Regions from separate parts of the Paraburkholderia sp. IW21 genome, predicted to be linked through region 1. Evidence: riboswitches for the same ligand, from Rfam matches in the RefSeq annotation. Region 1 holds a riboswitch; each other region holds the start of a gene.
The links. A riboswitch is a leader RNA that binds a small molecule or an ion and turns the genes downstream of it on or off. The one in region 1 is predicted to bind cobalamin.

Region 1 (4,687 bases):
AAACCTGCTTCGTGAGCTTTGGTGTCGACCGAGGCAATCGTGCTGATTGCGTTGAATGCATACGCGCCGAGCGCGGCGCGCACAGCGGCTTCGATCTGCTCGACAGAACTGTGCAAGCGACAGCCGATGCCCACGGTCAGCGTTTTCATGGCTCGTCCGAAGCGTCCGAAGCATCAGAAGCGTCCGCCGCCGCCGAGTTAGCCGCTTGCGCCCCTCCCACCGCGCCAGCCTCACCAGTATTCGCAGCGGCCCGCGCGAGTGCCAGCGACGCCACTCCGCCGATCACCACGATCGCCGGGGAGCCGAGTCGGGCGCGTGAGACCGCTTCCGCGAACGCGCCGAGTCGCGCGAGCACGTGCCGTTGCTCAGGACGAGTCGCGGATTCAATCGCGGCACACGGCGTGTCGGCGCTCATGCCGGCCGCGAGCAACGCGCCGGCGATATCGTTCAGCCGCCGCATGCCCATATAAATCACCAGCGTCATGCGCGTGGCGACGAGTGCGGCCCAGTCCGGCTCGCCGCTGCCGGCGCCGTGGCCCGTGACGAACACCACGCCTTGCGTGTGATCGCGATGCGTGACCGGAATGCCGATCGCCGCGGGCGCCCCGATCCCCGCCGTGATGCCGTTGATCACGTCCACCTCGATGCCCGCTGCATGCAGCGCCTGCTGTTCTTCGCCGCCGCGGCCAAACACGAACGGATCGCCGCCTTTCAAACGCGCGACGCTGCGCCCGGCCTGCACGTGTTCGAGCATCTGCGCGACGATGCCGGCCTGCGGCGTCGACGGATGCCCACCCCGTTTGCCGACGTACACGACCAGCGCGTCGGCGCGCGCGAACTGCAGTACGTCGGGGTTCACCAGATCGTCGACCAGCACCACGTCGGCTTGCGCCAAGGCGCGAATCGCCTTGAGGGTCATCAGTTCGACGTCGCCGGGGCCGGCGCCGATCAGCCAGGCGCGGCTCATTGCGGCATGCATGGCGTGCGCCATGTCGTGACAAGCGGGAAAAGGCGGAGCGGCAATGCGCTCCAGATGGCGGAAATCGAGGTCATGCGGTGCTACGAGAATTACGCACGACGATAAACGCCACTCGCGCGTTTCCCATAGGGAAACGCAAACAGCGGCGCCACGTCGTGCTTCAGCGCCTTCACATCCGTCCCTCGCGGATTCCGGCGGCCGGCAGCGTGACGTTCGCCGCCTCCGCGTCTGGCCGGTATCCGGGCTGGCGGCCTCATGCGTTTTGCCTTCCCGTCGGATTCCTCAGACAGTGGCATCAAAAACGCATGCGCGATGCGAAAGCACCGCAGGTCGCTTACCGTTGCGGGGACAGCACAGGTTGAGCGCAGCGAGCGCGGCCTGTTTCCCGTTTAACTGCACATGCGAACGCATGTGCGGGCACCAAACGCGCGCATACGATAGCACACCACAGGCGGCGCCGGCACTGCGGAAAGGCCCTGCCGAGGCCCGCTGCCGAGGCCCGCGTTTTCTTGACGGCGCGGGGCCGCGGGCCTACACTCGCACGCACTTTGGTGCTCGTGTGCGCGCTCGTGCGCATGCAGTTAAACGGGAAACAGGGTGCCCGCCTGCCATGGATAGGGTCAACCTGTGCTGCCCCCGCAACGGTAAGCGAAAAGCGGTTCCAGGTTGATTGCCTGGCGCCGCGGAGCCGGCTTCGATGTCCACGCGCAAGGCCGCGTAGGCATATACCCACTGGGCGAGAAACCACTCGCTCGGGAAGGGGAAGCGGCGCTTTCGCCAGCCCGGATACCGGCCAGAATACGAAGAACGAACGCCGCGGGGATGCGGCGCTGCGTTCATGATCTCATTCGCGTTTTCTGTTTTTCTGTTGCCTGGGTAACGCCGTTGTTCATCCCCGTGTTTTGTTATCGTCCGTGCTTTCAGGGCATCAGCCCCGTTGGCTTGACCGATACAGACAAACGCGCCGGCGTGCACGTGCAACTCCTACGGATGGACCTCACGATGCAAACTCAAATGCGCAAGATCCCCGTCACCATCGTCACGGGCTTTCTCGGCAGCGGCAAGACCACACTGTTGCGGCACATTCTTCAGCATGCGGGCGGCAAGCGCATCGCGGTGATCGTCAACGAGTTCGGTGAACTCGGCATCGACGGGGAAATCCTCAAGGGTTGCGGGATCGGCTGCGATGAAAACGGCGTCGAGACTGAAGGCCAACTGTATGAACTCGCGAACGGCTGCCTCTGCTGTACCGTGCAGGAAGAATTTTTCCCGGTGATGGAAAAACTGGTGGAGCGCCGCGAGCAGATCGATCACGTGCTGATCGAAACCTCGGGTCTCGCGTTGCCGAAGCCGCTGGTGCAGGCGTTCAACTGGCCGCAGATCAAGAATAGCTTTACCGTCGACGCGGTAGTCACCGTGGTGGACGGTCCCGCCGTGGCGAGTGGCCAGTTCGCCGACAATCCACTTGCCGTGGATGCGCAACGCAAAGCCGATCCGAATCTCGATCACGAATCGCCGTTGCACGAACTGTTCGAAGATCAATTGTCTGCGGCTGATCTGGTGATTCTGAACAAAACCGATTTGCTCGACGAATCGCATCAAGCTTCAGTCGAGGCCACCATCCGCGAGGAAATTCCGCCGCAAGTGAAGATCGTGCGCGCGCAGAGGGGTCAGCTCGATCTGCATACCTTGCTGGGCCTCGAAGCAGCTTCTGAAGAAACGATTCACCTGCGCCACGATCACCATGGTTCGGCTGACGACGCCGATCATCACCATGACGAATTCGATTCGGTGGTCGTCCACGCGAATGTTTCGTCGCGCGAAGCGGCGATCGCCGCGTTGCAAGGGCTGGTCGAGACGAACACGATTTACCGTGTCAAAGGTTTCGCGGCGTTGCCGGGCGCGGCAATGCGTCTGGTGATCCAGGGCGTGGGCCGTCGTTTCGATAGTTACTTCGATCGCCGTTGGCAAGCCGGTGAAGCCGGTGAGGGACAGCAAAGCCGTTTCGTGCTGATCGGTGAAGACCTGGATCAAGCCGTTCTGCAGCACGCCTTCGAAGCCGCATTGGCCGCAGTTCCGCGCGCCCAGCCGCAACAGGCGTAACCGGTCATGCATCTGCTGCGCACTACGCCGGGCGGCTTTGTCGACGATACGCAAGGCGTGATCCGTATCGATCAGCAGCCCGCCGATATCGTGGTGCTCAGCTCGGCCGATACCACGCTGTCGCTGCTCGCCAGCGTGTTTCCTCGGCTGGGGGAAGGCTTTCCGAGCGTGCGGCTCGCGAACGTCACGTATTTGCGGCAGCCGGCTTCGGTCGATTTTTATGTCGAAGACGTGTTGCAGCATGCGCGTGTCGTGGTGGTCGATCATCTTGGTGGCGAGGCGTATTGGCCTTACGGGATCGAACAGGTGGTTGCGCTCGCCGAGCGCAAGCAGCAGACGCTCGCGATGTTCTCCGGCGATCTGCAGGAAGATCCGAACCTGCTTGCACGTAGCACCGCCGACGCGGATCTGTGTCATCAGTTATGGCGCTATCTACGCGAGGGCGGTCCGCAGAATGCCGAGGCGTTCCTGCGCTGCATCGCCCACCGCGAGCTCGGCTGGGGGCGCGAGCCGGCGCCGCCGCGCGCGTTGCCTGCCGCTACGCTCTACCATCCCGAACGCGATACGCCGACGATTGCCGACTGGCAGGCGCGTTGGCGCACGGACGCGCCAGTCGCCGCGATTCTGTTTTACAAGGCGCATCTGCAAGCGGCCAATACCGCCGTGTTCGACGCCCTTATCGATGCGCTCGGCACGCAAGGCCTGAATCCGCTGCCGATCGCGATTACCTCGCTGAAAGATGCGATGAGCCGCGAAGTCGTGCAGCAGTTGTGCGCGCAACATGATGTCGCGCTGGTGCTGAACACGACCGCATTCGCCGCGTCAGCCATCGACGACCCCGAGCCGATTGCGCTCGCCGGCGACGCGCCGGTGATGCAGGTGATCCTGAGCGGCGGCAATCGCGAGGACTGGCTCAAGGACAATCAAGGCCTCAACTCGCGCGATATCGCCATGCATATCGCGCTGCCGGAAGTGGACGGCCGCATCATCACGCGGGCCATCAGTTTCAAAGGGCTCGCCTATCGTTGTCCCCACACCGAAGTCGATGTGGTCCGTTATCAGCCGGACCTCGAACGTGTCGGCTTTCTTGCCGAACTGAGCCGCCGCTGGTGCCGTCTGCGCACGCTCGATAACGCGGACAAGAAAGTTGCGCTGATTCTCGCCAACTATCCGATGAGCGAAGGGCGCATCGGCAATGGAGTGGGGCTCGATACGCCGGCCTCGGTGGTCGGCATTCTGTCGATGCTGGGCGACGAAGGGTATCGGTTAGGCGAGTTGCCCGTCGACGGCGATGCGCTGTTAAAGAAGCTGACTGAGGGCGTGACGAACGATCCGGTCGTGCGTGATTTGCGGCCCGCGCTGCAAAGCCTCGCGCTCGACGATTATCTTTTGTACTTCAACGCGTTGCCCGCTGAAGCGCGCAATGCGCTGAACGCACGCTGGGGGGCGCCCGAACAGGATCCGACGTTGCGGCGTGGCCGGTTCATGATCGCAGGCTGGCGCTGCGGGCATGCGTTCGTCGGGATTCAGCCGTCACGTTCGCGCGAGCAGGGCGACTACGCGAGCTATCACGACGCCGATCTCGTGCCGCCGCATGCGTATCTG
Region 2 (4,687 bases), on a different contig from region 1:
TTCATTGGGCCGGCATGTCATGCACGCGCGGTTCAAGGCAACGCTTGCAACGCGTCCAGCAAGTCAGCCACATGCTCGAACTCGCGATCGACTGCGGGCAACTCGGGGCGCCGCAGCATGACAACCGGCAAGCCGCGTTCGCGCGCGACCTCGAGTTTCGCTTCGGTGGCGCTGCCGCCGCTGTTTTTGCTGACGACGACATCGAATGCTTCCGTGCCGAATAGCGCTCGTTCGCCTTCGAGCGTAAATGGGCCGCGTGTCGCCAGAATCCGCGCACGTGCATTGCCTTCGTGCGGATCGAGACAGCGCACGGTCCAGCACTGATGCGGCGGGATTTCGTCGAGATGCGCGAGTGGTTCGCGGCCGAGCGTGAACAGTGGCCGCCTGAACGCGGCAAGTATCTGCGTGAGTTCGGCCCAGTCGTCGACCATGCGCCAGTCGTCGCCGGATTGCGGCTGCCAGCCCCGGCGACGCAGTGCCCAGCACGGTACACGTGCCGCGCGGCTCGCTTGCGCGGCGTTCGCGCTGATCTGCGCGGCGTACGGATGCGTGGCGTCGATCACCAACCCAATACGTTCGTCTTCGATATAGCGCGCCGTGCCTTCGCTGCCGCCGAAGCCGCCTACACGCACCACGCATGACAGATCCTCCGGCACCTTGCCGAGGCCCGCGAGACTGTACACGTGCTCGGGTCCGAACTGCCGTGCAATCTGCAACGCGTCGCCGGTGCCCCCGAGCAGCAACACCCGCATCATTGCGCGGCTCCGATCAGATTGCCCTGGCGGTCGATCGCGAACATTTCGACGGCGACCTGCGGCGGCACGATATCGCGTGCTACCGCGAGCGCATGCTGGCAGACGATATCGCCGAGCGGCACGTTTTGCGCGCGCGCCAATGCGACCGCCTGCTGGCTCGTATTGGCCGTGCGGATTGCCGTCTGCAAGGCATCATCCGCGCCATGTTCGGCGGCCCACGCCGCAAGCCGTTGCAGATCGATGCTCGAATTCCGGCTGTGCAAATCGAGGTGTCCCGCCGCCAGCTTGCTGAGCTTGCCGAAGCCGCCGCACACGCTCAAGCGCTCGACCGGCGCGCGTTTCATATGCTTGAGCACCGCGCCGACGAAGTCGCCCATTTCGATCAGCGCGATATCCGGCAGACCATAATGCGCACGCATCGCGTCTTCGCTCGCGTTGCCGGTGCAGGCGGCGAGATGCACGTAGCCGTTCGCACGCGCGACGTCGATGCCCTGATGAATCGACGCGATATACGCCGAGCACGAGAACGGCCGCACGATGCCGGTGGTGCCGAGAATCGACAAGCCGCCGAGAATGCCGAGGCGCGGGTTCATCGTTTTCAGCGCGAGTTCTTCGCCTCCTTCGACGCCGATCGTCACTTCGAAACCGCCGTGGTATCCATGCTCCACCGCGAGATCGGTCAGATGCGCGGTCATCATCTTGCGCGGCACCGGATTGATCGCCGGTTCGCCGACCGGCAGCGTGAGGCCGGCACGCGTCACCGTGCCGACACCCGGCCCCGCCCGAAAAATCACGCCCGGTTCAGCGCAAAGCCGCACGCGGGCGAACACGATTGCGCCGTGCGTCACGTCGGGGTCGTCACCGGCATCCTTGACGGTGCCGGCTTCCGCGCCGTCGGCGCTCAGGCGGCAAAACACCAGCGGCATCGGCACATGCTGGCCCTTCGGCAACACGATCTCCGCGACCTCGCTGACGACACCCGCAAGCAGCAGGCGTGCCGCCGCGAGCGACGTCGCGGTGGCGCAACTGCCGGTCGTGTAGCCGCTACGCAGCGGCGCGGGTTGTTCGGGCGTTTCTTCGCGCATTACGGTTGAGCAGGTGAGTCGGCGGCCTTGGTGACTTCAAGCAGCGTGATCGGCAGCGCCTGGCGCCACGTATCGAAGCCGCCAAGCGGCTGCGCGTCGGCGAGCGCGATGCGGGTCAGCGTGCCGCCATATTGCTCACGCCACGCCGTCAGGGCCGCCTCGCCTTGCAAGGTGACCGCGTTGGCGACCAGCCGGCCGCCCTCACGCAGACGCGCCCAGCAAGCGTCGAGCACGCCCGGCACCGTCGCGCCGCCGCCGATGAACACGGCATCCGGCACCGGCAGCCCCGCCAACGCATCAGGCGCGCGGCCGGCCACCAGTTGCAAACCGGGCACGCCCAACGCATCGCGATTGTGCTCGATAAAACGCTGCCGCTCCGCGTGCCCTTCGATCGCGATAGCGCGGCAGGTCGGGTGCGCGCGCATCCATTCGATGCCGATCGAACCGCTACCCGCGCCCACATCCCACAGCAATTCACCCGGCGTCGGCGCAAGGCGCGCCAGCGTGATCGCGCGTACGTCGCGTTTGGTCAACTGACCGTCGTGGCGAAAGGCGTCGTCGGGTAAACCGGAAGTCAGCGGCAGACGCGGAGCGCCTTCCGTTGCACAGCATTCGAGCGCAATCAGGTTCAGCGCCGCCACTTCGCCCGTGGACCATTGATCCGCTCGGCCGTCGATGCGCCGCTCGAGATCGCCGCCCAAATGCTCCAGTACGGTCATCCGGGTCGCGCCGAAACCGCGGGTGTCGAGCCATTCGGCCAGCGCAGCAGGCGTGCGTCCGTCAGCGCTCAACACGAACACGCGCGCGCCGTCATGCAAATGGGTATTCAACGTCGGAAGCGGCCGGCCTACCAGCGAGACCGTCGCGACATCCTGCAATGGCCAGCCGAGCCGCGCGGCCGCCAGCGACAACGACGACGGCGCGGGCAGCACCCGCAACTCGCCTGGCGGCAGCTGCCGCGCCAAGGTCGCACCGACCCCAAACAGCATGGGATCGCCGCTCGCCAGCACGCACACGGGGGCCGCGCGCTCCGCCAGCAACGGCGCGAGATCGAACGGACGCGGCCATGCCGCACGGCGCGCGGCGAGGCGCGCAGGCAACATCGCCAGATGACGTTCGCCGCCGTAAACCACCGACGCTTCCAGCAAAGCACGCCGCGCGGGCCTCCCCAAGCCGGCGAAGCCGTCATCGCCTATGCCCACCACGGTCAGCCACGCCGGCATGCATCCATCCTCATTCTGTATCTTCAAATAGTGCGCTGTGCCACGCCGATCAAAGCGTCCAGCCTCGTTGTGCTGTTCGAAAAAAGGCATAATACAGCCGCCGGTGCCCTTCGGGGCCGAAGAGGGAACACAGTGTCACTGTGGCTGCCCCCGCAACTGTATGCAGCGAGTCCGCCTGCGCTCCGCGCCACTGGTTCAACCGGGAAGGCAGCGGCGGACCATGACCTGCCAGCCAGGAGACCTGCCGGCGAGACTGTTCGTGCCAGCCTACATCGGGCGGGGTGTACCGATGCCGCAGTAATGCCCCTCGCGGCTTGCTCGGGCCGTCGCGCGACGCTAAACCCGGTGTCCGTCTTGAATCAAGCTTCGCCCTCCACCGCTTTACCTGACGCAGCCCTTGCGCTGCGGCCGTCGGCATGCCCGGGGCTGCTGCGCATCGTCGCCGCGCGCGACGGTGGGATTTGCCGGATCAAATTGCCCGGCGGCGAGTTGAGCGCGGCGCAGGCTGCCGTGATCGCCGACGCGAGCGAGCAGCACGCGGCCGGCGTGATCGAGCTGACCAATCGCGCGAATCTGCAAGTGCGTGGGGTGCGGGTCGGCCATGAAGCGGCGTTGATCGCGGCGCTGATCGATGCGGGCCTTGGCCCCGCTCCGGCGACCGGCGCAAGGCAAGCGTCAACCTTGATACCGGCATCCGCTGCAGACGATGTGCGCAATGTGATGGTGAGCCCTGCTGCCGGACGCGATCCGTTTGCGCTGTTCGACACCACGCAGCTCAGCGCCGAACTGCTCACGCTGCTGCAAACCGAAGCGCGTTTCGCGGGGCTATCGCCGAAATTCGCGTTGTCGCTCGACGGCGGTGAGCGTCTTGCCCGGGTGGATCATCCGCATGATGTCTGGTTGGCGGCGACGCAAACTGAAGACGGTGTGCGATTTGTGTTCGGTTTGGGGGGATGCCCAGCTGCGGTGACGAACGCGGGTGCGGGTGCGCTTGCCGCTGTACTGCCTTCGCAAGTCCCTGATCTTGTCCGCGCACTGCTGCACACGTTCCTCGATCTGGCTGCAGCCGATGCCATGCGTATGCGTCACCTGCTGGCCGCACATTCCGTCGACGCCGTATTGCAGCACGCTCAAACGTATGTCGATTTTCCGCTGTCACGTGACCCATCGCTCGCGAACTGGCGACGCGCCACGCCAGCCGACGCCACGCTGCGACTCGGCGCGCACGCGCAACGGGTAGTGGGAACGTGGCACGTAGGCGGCCAGCCGCCGCTCGGACGCCTCGACACCGCGACCTTGCGCGGCGTTGCCACGCTCGCGCAACAGCGCGGCAACGGTACGCTTCGCATGACCCCCTGGCAAAGCGTGTTGCTGCCCGATATCGCATCGGACGCGGTGCCTGCCGTGCTCGCCGCAATGAACGCGCTAGGCCTCGCCTGTGACCCCGCGCAGCCTGGTACGCGCTTGATCGCCTGCGCCGGCTCTACAGGCTGTGCAAAAAGCCTCGCCGATACCAAGGCCGACGCGCTGCTTTTAGCGGATCGCCTGCCCGACGGTGTCGACGTCCATCTAAGCGGATGCCAACGCTCTTGTGCCGCCGCGCACCGCGCGCCCTACACGCTGC
Region 3 (4,687 bases), on a different contig from region 1:
CGACAAGGTATAGGCGGTGCGGCGTGAGACCGCCCCCCAGAACGTTGTCGATTCCCTGTATTCCGCAGGAGAGACGGGCCGGTATGCCGGCGGCAGGTTGGTTAGACATTGCGTAACGGGTTGGCGTCAATTTAGTGGGCGGTATTTTCTTTGCCGGTACGGTGTGACCGCAATTTGTATGCCTACAGGCGCTGTTTGCCAGCGTCGATGAGCAACGTGATGATCGCCGTGCAGGCCACTTTCTGGTGCACTCGGCTCGTGCGATCGATTTGCCGCCCTTCCATAGGCACGAAGCGTGCTGTCGCGATAGCGCCCCGTTCGAAGGATTGCGCCGACATGAACAAGATCCTCATGCTTATTGCCGCGATTGCCGCCTTGTCGCTGAGCGCATGGCTGCCGCAGAGTGCGAATGCCGACGATGCGCCCAGCCCATGCACATCGCTCAAACGTATCGTCGCGACGGCGCCAGGCGGTTTAGCCTCGCTGACGCCGGATGACGGGAGGGGCATCGCGCAACCCTACGGCGATGACGCGCAATGTTCAGCGAACCACGGCAGCTACCAATGCACGTGGACGCCGCACAACGACGCCGGCTCGAATGCGGACGCCCTGCAGGCCGTCGCGGCGGATATCGCATCGTGTTTGCCGGACGCGACGCACGATCAGAATTCGCCGGGACGTCAGCACTTTTATCTAGGCACGCGTGCCAGGCGAACCGATATCACCTTGACGCGTTCTGGTTCGAACAAGCTGAGGCTGGTTGTCTCGGGCAAGTGAGCGGAAGAGGAGTTTCGACGCGGCCAAGCTGTCCCCATGCGCGCAGCCGTAGCCGTTACTGAGTGGCGGGCCACCATGTCCAGCCGCGTCGCGCGCATCGCAACTCGACGACCGAGAGCGGCGCGACTTCGATGCGTGGAAAGACGGCGGGCGACGCCCCGAGCGCATGAACGATCGCTGCCCGGATCACCGGCGCGTGCGTGACGGTGACCACATCTCGCCTATTGCGCGGCGCGCCGCTCGTTGCTTTGCTTGGCGCCGCATCCATTGCACCGCCCATTGCGTCGCTTAACGCAGCATCGCCCGTTAGCCTGCTGATTTCTTCGCTCATTGCATCGAGCCATTGTCCTACCCGCTTGACGAGTTGACTGAATGACTCGCCGTCGGGTGCGGCCGCGTCGGGATCGTGCGTCCATGCAGCGAGATCTTGCGGCGCTTCGACGGCGAGATCAGCGAGACGCCGGCCATGCCATCGACCGTAATCCCTGTCCGCCAGTCCCTTGTGGACGGTTGCGACGAGACCTAAGGCCGACGCCGTCTCGCGCGCGCATACGGCTGGGCTGACGAAGACCGCCACGACGTCCGGAATCGACAGACGCGCTCGCGCCGCGCTGGCTTCGGCGAGGCCGCGTGCGTCGAGTGGATCGTCGGCGGGGAAACGGCCTGCGCGCATTGCGGCGGTCGACGCGTGGCTGACCAGTAACAGCCGTGTGTCCATTCAGTTCATTTCCATGAAGGCCCAGACTAAAGCGGGAGGCGTGCGACCATGCCTGGCGCTATCGAGAGGCAAAGTTTAGCGCGTAGAATAGCGGCACTGCGAAGCACGGAAGCCGGTGAGAACCCGGCGCGGTCGCGCCACTGTATTCGGTATTCACAGCCGAAAGCCAGACCTGAGCTTCGCACTATTCCTTTTCAATCGACTATTGGGGCGCGTTACCCCCAGGAGATGTCCCGTATGACCCACGCTGTTTTCGATTCCGCGACTCTGCCCGCCGCTCAACCCACGCCGATTCCACTGCGTGAGTTGTTGCCCTGGGTCGTGTTCGGCGGCTTGCTGCTGTTGCTCGCGCTTTATTTCGTTGGTGCGGAACAGGGTGCCACGTCACTGATTCCCGGCATGTACGTGCATGAATTCGTGCACGACGGCCGCCATCTGCTCGGCTTTCCCTGCCACTAACGGAGTCGACCATGGTTGGTAAGTTGTTGGTGCGCGGGATGCTTGCAGGCATCGCCGCGGGACTCCTCACGTTCGGCTTTGCCCGAGTGGTGGGCGAGCCGCAGGTCAGTCAGGCGATTTCCTTCGAGGAAAAGACCGAGGCCGCGGGCGCCGATGCACACGAACACGGGCATGAAGAGGAACTCGTAAGCCGCGGCACGCAAGCGGGCTTGGGCCTGTTGACTGGCGTCGTGGCATATGGCGCCGCATTCGGTGGGTTGTTTTCGCTGGTGTTCGCGTATGCATATGGCCGCGTCGGCGCATTGAGTGCACGCGCGTTGTCCGCATGGTTGGCGCTCGGCGCGTTTGTCGCGCTGGTGATCGTTCCGAGCATCAAGTATCCGGCGAATCCTCCGTCAGTGGGCGACCCCGGGACGATCGGGACCAGGACCGGCTTGTTCTTCCTGATGATCGCGATCTCGCTGACGGCGTTGGTGTTTTCGCTGAAGGTGCGGCGCCGCGCGGCGCTGAAGCTGGGCGCGTGGAACGGATCGATTGTGGCGGGCCTGGTGTTCATCGTGATCATTGCTGCTGTGCAGTTGTCGATGCCGACAATCAACGAAGTGCCGGCAGGTTTCCCGGCGACGCTGTTGTGGAAGTTTCGCGTGGCGGCAATTGGGATGCAAGTGATTATGTGGACGACCATCGGGTTGCTGTTTGGCGCAATGGTCGAGCGGAGCAAGCTGTTGATTCCCGCGAGTCGCAGCGCGGCGAAGTCTGCTTACCTTTGATCGAGAGGCGCGACCGCGAGGGCGGTCGCGGTCGCGCGGACGTGCAGCGCCAGAGAAGCCAAAGACATCAGGTACTTGGCGTGCTTGCCAGAATGTTATCCACAGGCTTATGGACAAAAACTGGGGATAACTTTGGAGCGTTCGCTTGAACGGCTAGGTCACGCATAGCTCGGTTTTCATGGGGACGCCCAGTCCCCTTCTTCCTTGTCGGCCCGATGCGGCCTCTCAGCTTCCCTCTACCTTCGCGCAGGAATATCTCGTGGCCGGACTAGTCGCGAGGGCTTTTCTGCGTCTGCTTTTCTTGTTGTCGCCGTTATTGCGTGTCCATGGCCTGCATGTTCTTTCGTGACGTCTTACGGCTTGTTCTGGCTGGCGTCGCAAGCGTCTGTTGCGAGAGGCCAGGGAAGTCACAAGTTTAGGATTTGTCGGATTTCCACTATCGAGTCTTCTTTATAGAGTGCTTGGGCTTCAAACAAGTACAACCAATAAGGATGACTATGAAAAACAAAAGACTTGATGAGAGACCAACGGGAATAACGGCACGCCTGCTCGCCGCATTCATGCTGCTCATGGTCGCGTTTGGCGCCAACGCGGCAGATTACATGCAATGCATGCAGACCTACCAGAAATCTCTCGGGATTCCCGGGACCCCGACCTGCGCTATCCAGGTCGCGGGCACTTCGCCTATGTCGACGGGCCCGGACGATCCCTATAACGCATTGAATTACTACAACTGTCCTAATGCCTCGGATTGGATAGCCGACTATTGCGGCGGCGTACCGGTCCCGCCTCAGTCCGACGACTCCTGCCCCGTCGCGGACCCGGTGTTGCCGGCAAAGGGCATTGTCATGCTTTCCGAGCCTGACTTCGCGAGCGGCGACACGCTTCCACTTGTCTTTAAGCGCACGTATCTTTCGAAGCCCTATGACACCACGCAGACAGCGATGGGCCGCAACTGGGTCAATAACTGGCAGCGTAGGCTCGACCTGCTCGGGATCAACGCGAGCGTGCCGCACATTGTTGCCTATCGGGGTGACCAGCAAGCTCTGACGTTCAAGTGGATTGGCGGAGCGTGGGTCGTACCAGGAAATCGCGGGCTCTCCCTGACGAAAGCGGGCGACGGTTACTTCTACCTGAAGGACGAACTGCCGGGTACGACGGAAGCCTACTCCGATACCACCGGTAAGTTCTATTCCGAAACGACCCGCACGGGTGTGATCCGCAAGGTTTTCTATGACGGCAGGCAGCGCCTGTCATCGATCGCCGAGTGGCCGGCCGATAACGTGATACCGGCAACGGCGACCTCAATTCGTTTGGAATACGACAATAGCGACCGTGTCGTTACCCTGGTAGATCCTTTGGGAATGCCGACGTCCTATGCTTACGACGGAAAGGGCAATCTTGTTTCGGTAACTGCACCATATGACCACGTTCGTCAGTATCTGTACGAGGATGCCCGCTTCCCCAACGCATTGACGGGCGTAAAGGACGAATCCGGTTCAAGGATTGCAACGTGGGCCTACGATTCCAGCGGGCGTGCAATCTCGGTTACCCATCCTGACACGACGCGTAATGTGTCGCTCAGCTATGGTCCCGGCATGACGACGCTCAGCGACATGTCCGGCAGGAGCACGTACACCTTTGATGTCCTGGATACGCGGCGTCCTCGTTCAATTGCTACGCCAGGCGGCACGGTATCGCGTGTGTGGGATGCAGCAGGGAATCTGAAGCAGAGGCAGACTCCTGATGGAGATGTCCAGTACACCTGGGACAGCGCCAACCGGCCAACGAAGGCAATTGCAACCGTCCCCGGGAAGAAGACGGTAACGACGATTGAGTACAACGATGACAACTCGCTGCGTCCGCATCTGCTCGCTACACCGGGCAAAGTCCGCGCGTTCGTTTATGACTCGCGAGGCAACGTCACGGGCTACGCGGAGCGGGAAACGACCGACCTGACAGG
Region 4 (4,687 bases), on a different contig from region 1:
CACCTGCATCATGTCGCGCATGAAGTTGCGCGCCTGATAGTTGCGTACGCCGGTCCACGGCAACGTGTGTTGCGGTGCGTGGGCGAGATGATCGATGCTTGCTTCGTCCGGTTCGGACTTCATCAGCCAGTAGCGCATGAGTCGAGTTGAACGTTAAGAGGTTGAAGATGCAGAGGAAAAACGCGAGACCCAAAGAAAAACGGCACCGAACCGAAGTCCGATGCCGTTCTAAATAAGGTCCCCGCCTTAGCCGCTAGGCCGGCATCCTGAACCGGGGGTTCAGAATTGGTCGCAGTTAGCAGCACTTCGGGTACATCAGACAGAGTGACGCGCACACCCGTGCTACAAATTTCCACAACCGTGCACATGGCATTGGTTCAAGGAATATATGACCTTGGCGAACCAGGCAGGGAAGCTAAACCGATGAAGCTGAAACGATGAAACCCACCGAGTGAACCAAACGTTTGCTGAGTTTTCGCTCATGCATTTCGCTTGAATCCGCAGCCGGTCTCAGGACCGGCCTTTCGATATTTACTGCATGCTGTACTGCTGAATCACAGTACCCAGTTGTTCGTTCATTTGATGCATTGTACGCCGGATTTCCTCGGCGGGAAATGCTTCTCCGTGTCTCACGCTCGTTTGCAGCTTAAGCAGTTCCGATGCCAGCGACAGCGCAGCCATGACGGCAATGCGATCCGTGCCGCGTACGTTGCTGTTATTGCGGATCTTCGACATTTCGGCGTCGACGCGTGCCACCGCTTCAAGCAGCGCGCCTTCAGTTTCGGCCGAGCAGGCGAGACGATACGGTGCGCCGAGAATCGATACTTCGATCTGCTTGGTGGTCATGCATTTTCTCCATGGCGGGTGACGTCGCGCTCCGCTTCGACCTCGTGCGGTGCGGCCTCGAGCAGATCGAGCTGATTGTCCGGCTCGCTCTGCCCGCGGCCCCGCGGCAGCTTTTCGAGAATCGCATTCAGGCGGACCTGAGCGTCGTCGATCTTTGCCGACAGCGCATCACGTTCCGCTTGCAGCGCATCGCGCTCCTCGCGCATCAACGCGAGGTCGGTACGCGTGGCCTCTGCTTCGGCGCGCGTTTGGGCGAGCTGCTCTTCGAGCGCGAGTCGCGCGTCATTGTGGCGTTGGCTGATCGCGATCAGCTTGCCGATATTTTGTGAAAGTGTTTCGAGTTCGGTGAGCATCTGCTGCGTCCTCTAAAGACATTGCATTTTAGCGCGGAATGTCGCAGGTTCCGACAATTGTCTCGTTTCGAGACGTAACAACATCGCTTTGTGCAGGCTTTTATCGACCCTATGACGAAAAACACCTCGCGCATCGGACAATAACCTGCCCTTAACAGAACAGATCGGGCAGGGTTCGACCGTTCTTGACGGGTCCGAAGGCCGCTTCTAAACTGGCCGCACTTTGGTGCCCGCGCGCGCTTTCAACAGTGCGCGCAGTTAAACGGGAAGCAGGGCGCGGCGTTCGCCTGAACGCGCGAACCTGCGCTGCCCCCGCAACGGTAAGCGACCGCATTCGTCGTGCAGGTCGGTCCTGATTGTGTGTTCGACGCTGAACATGCGAGTGTGCCACTGCGCGTCACGCGTGGGAAGGTGGGATCGATATGTCGCCAGCCCGGATACCGGCCAGAGGGAGAGGGTTGTCTCCGCGCAAACGTTAAAGCGCGCTGACGCCTTGTTACGCATCGGCCTGCGGGGAAGCGGGGCGAGCACGCTATCCACAGGAATGTCATCCCATGCTGTCCCCCATCGCTCGCGCGGCGTTGCTCGCCTTTGCGGGTCTGCCGCTCGTCGTGCACGCTCAGGCTGCGGCTTCATCGTCTTCTTCGTCTTCATCATCATCTTCTTCTGCCGAGACGGGGGCTGCCGGTCTATCGCCCACGGTGTTGTCGCCCGTAGTCGTGACCGCGGAGCGCGGGCCGCAACCGCTCGCTGAGGCGATCCCGCCGACCACGCTATTCGATCAGCAGGACATCGCCGATTCGGCCGCGACCGATTTGCCCGGTCTGCTGCAACTCGCTCCCGGCGCGCAGATCTCGCGCACGGGTGGCCCGGGTTCCACTGCCAGCCTGTTTCTGCGTGGCGCGTCGTCGACGCAATCGCTGTTGCTGATCGATGGCGTGCGAGTCGACTCGGTGAGTCTGGGCGCGCCGCAACTCGCGCAGATTCCGCTCGACCAGATCGATCACGTCGAAGTCGTGAACGGTAACGTGTCGGCACTGTACGGCTCGGGCGCAATCGGCGGCGTGGTACAGGTGTTCACCAAAGCTGGCGGCGACCATCCGCCACGTTTCAATTTTTCGGTGGGCTACGGCAGCTATCACACGCAGACGCAACAGGCCGGCGTGAACGGCGCCTTGGATAAGGACGGCAAGACGACCTTCAGCATCTCGCTCGCGCGCTCGAAAGACGACGGTTTTTCGTCGCTCAATCCTGCGCAGGCCCCTAACGCGAATCCGAACGCGAACGGCTATCTGAACGAAAGTATCTCGGCTTCGCTGCGCCACAAATTTAACGACAAGTGGGACGCAGGCGTCACGTATTTCCAGTCGAACGGCAATAACAGCTACGACAATGCGTACGGCGTGCCGGCCGATCTGAACAACCTGTATAGCAAGGTGCGCCAGGTGTCGGCGTTCGCGAACGGCAAGCTGACCGACTGGTGGACCACGCATTTCGTCGTCTCCGAAGGCGACGACCGTAGCGTGTCGAATACCAACGGCATCTACAACGGCCGCTTCGATACCGACAATCGCCAGTACACCTGGCAGAACGATTTCGCGCTCGCCGCGCAACAGAAGCTGCAGGTCGGCTACGAGCATCTCGATCAGAGCCTCGACTCGGATACGTTCGCGGCGCCTGGCCGGCATGTGGATTCGGGCTTTGTCGGCTATACAGGACGCTTTGGGCGCAACCAGATTCAGGCCAACGTGCGGCGCGATCAGTATTCCGATTTCGGCGGGGCGAACAGTTACTATCTCGGCTACGGTTTCGACATCACCGAGCATTGGAAGGCGACTGCAAGCTATTCGGATTCGTTCCGCGCGCCGAGCTTCGACGATCTGTACTATCCGATCAGCGGCAATCCGTCGATCCAGCCGGAGCGCAGCCACTCGATCGAAGCAGCGTTGCAGTACGCGTCGAATGCGCTTGGCGTGATGCGCCTGAGCGCGTTCCAGACGCGCTATTCGAATCTGATCGACTACCCGCAGGTCACGCCAGGCATCTATCTGGCAGAGAACGTCGGCCATGCGAAGGTGCAGGGACTCGAAGGATCGTGGAGCGGTCACGTGGGCAAGACGGATGTGCGCGCATCGATAACGCTGCAAAATCCCGTCGACCTCGATAGCGATACCGACCTCGTGCGGCGTGCGCGGCGCTTCGCGTCGCTGGCGGTGAATCGCAGCATCGCCGGTTGGCGTGTCGGCGGCGAGTGGATATTGAGCGGCGCGCGCGACGATAGCAGCGGCAAGCTGGGCGGCTACGGCGTGGTGAATCTGTCGGCGCGCTACAACATCACAAAGGCGTGGTACGTGACCGCGCAAATCCAGAACCTGTTGAACAAGGACTATGAAACGGCCTACTCGTATAACTCGCCGCGGCGCGGTGCCTATGTCACGGTCGGTTGGCAGCAGCAGTAACGGGTGCGCCTCTCCGGGTTCAGGCGGATGAACCGCAATCCGGGTTCGATACCCGCGACGCTGCGTGTGATGAGTGCGAAGCGCGCGGCTGCGATCTGGTTCGCGCTTGCCGCAATCGCGCTGGCTGTGCTGATGGCCTCGCTCGCACTCGGCAGCGTGTCGCTTGCACCTGCGCGCGTGTTGGCGGCGCTCCTGCCGTCGCATGCCTCGCATGTCGAGTCTGCCGATCTGGCCGGCGAGATCGTCCGCACACTGCGTTTGCCGCGCGCGGTGGCCGGCTTTGCATGCGGCGCGTTGCTCGCATTAGCCGGTGCGCTGCTGCAAGTGCTGTTGCGCAATCCCTTGGCCGAACCCTACGTATTAGGCGTCTCGGGCGGCGCGGCGACGTTCGCGCTGATCGCGATGATTGCCGGTTGCGCGTGGTGGATTGTCGATGCCAGCGCGTTCGCGGGCGCATTCGTCTCGATCCTGCTGGTACTCGGCCTCGCCCGCCGCGAGTTGTGGCGGGGCGAACCGCAGGATACCTCGCCACGTTTGCTGCTGACCGGTGCGGTGATCGCAGCCGGGTGGGGCGCCGTCATTACCTTGTTGCTCAACCTTGCGCCCGACAATCGTCTGCGCGGCATGCTGTTCTGGCTGACCGGCGATCTGAACGGCGGCGCGATGCCGTGGACAGCGCTCGCCGCGCTCTTCGTGGTACTGGTTGCGATCGTGCCCGCTGCGCCGCGTCTTAATGTGCTGCTGCGAGGCGATGCGGCCGCACAGGCGTTAGGCGTGGCGGTGATGCCGCTGCGCTTGCGTGTGTATCTGGTGGCGTCGCTGGCGGCCGCCGCGGCGGTCACGACTGCGGGCACCATCGGTTTTGTCGGGCTGGTGGTGCCGCATATGCTGCGGCTTGCGTTCGGCAACGATCAGCGCATGCTGCTGCCCGCTGCGGCACTCGGAGGCGGCGTTGCGGTGATGGGCGCGGACTTGATCGCGCGTACGGTGATTGCGCCGGCGCAATTGCCGGTCGGCGTGATTACGTCG

Region 2: linked by a shared signal. The riboswitch ahead of cobG (precorrin-3B synthase) and the one ahead of cobW (cobalamin biosynthesis protein CobW) in region 1 are both predicted to bind cobalamin.
Region 3: linked by a shared signal. The riboswitch ahead of ACAX43_RS30915 (CbtB-domain containing protein) and the one ahead of cobW (cobalamin biosynthesis protein CobW) in region 1 are both predicted to bind cobalamin.
Region 4: linked by a shared signal. The riboswitch ahead of ACAX43_RS10595 (TonB-dependent receptor domain-containing protein) and the one ahead of cobW (cobalamin biosynthesis protein CobW) in region 1 are both predicted to bind cobalamin.

Annotation. Positions count from the first base shown of each region.
Region 1 is NZ_JBGGWA010000012.1:222,515-227,201, forward strand. It holds gene ACAX43_RS26270 (cobalamin biosynthesis protein) at 1-149, opposite strand, end outside; gene cobA (uroporphyrinogen-III C-methyltransferase) at 146-967, opposite strand; cobalamin riboswitch at 1,192-1,419, opposite strand; cobalamin riboswitch at 1,512-1,792, shown strand; gene cobW (cobalamin biosynthesis protein CobW) at 1,982-3,082, shown strand; gene cobN (cobaltochelatase subunit CobN) at 3,089-4,687, shown strand, end outside.
Region 2 is NZ_JBGGWA010000007.1:141,234-145,920, reverse strand. It holds gene ACAX43_RS18270 (cobalt-precorrin-6A reductase) at 33-755, opposite strand; gene ACAX43_RS18265 (cobalt-precorrin-5B (C(1))-methyltransferase) at 752-1,840, opposite strand; gene cbiE (precorrin-6y C5,15-methyltransferase (decarboxylating) subunit CbiE) at 1,840-3,063, opposite strand; cobalamin riboswitch at 3,148-3,327, shown strand; gene cobG (precorrin-3B synthase) at 3,409-4,687, shown strand, end outside.
Region 3 is NZ_JBGGWA010000019.1:46,380-51,066, forward strand. It holds gene ACAX43_RS30895 (ATPase domain-containing protein) at 1-109, opposite strand, end outside; gene ACAX43_RS30900 (hypothetical protein) at 183-338, opposite strand; gene ACAX43_RS30905 (hypothetical protein) at 337-777, shown strand; gene ACAX43_RS30910 (histidine phosphatase family protein) at 833-1,495, opposite strand; cobalamin riboswitch at 1,552-1,690, shown strand; gene ACAX43_RS30915 (CbtB-domain containing protein) at 1,733-1,954, shown strand; gene ACAX43_RS30920 (CbtA family protein) at 1,966-2,724, shown strand; gene ACAX43_RS30925 (DUF6531 domain-containing protein) at 3,222-4,687, shown strand, end outside.
Region 4 is NZ_JBGGWA010000004.1:32,575-37,261, reverse strand. It holds gene ACAX43_RS10615 (EVE domain-containing protein) at 1-138, opposite strand, end outside; RNA gene ssrS (6S RNA) at 235-416, opposite strand; gene ACAX43_RS10605 (cell division protein ZapA) at 532-846, opposite strand; gene ACAX43_RS10600 (ATPase) at 843-1,199, opposite strand; cobalamin riboswitch at 1,407-1,663, shown strand; gene ACAX43_RS10595 (TonB-dependent receptor domain-containing protein) at 1,754-3,658, shown strand; gene ACAX43_RS10590 (FecCD family ABC transporter permease) at 3,686-4,687, shown strand, end outside.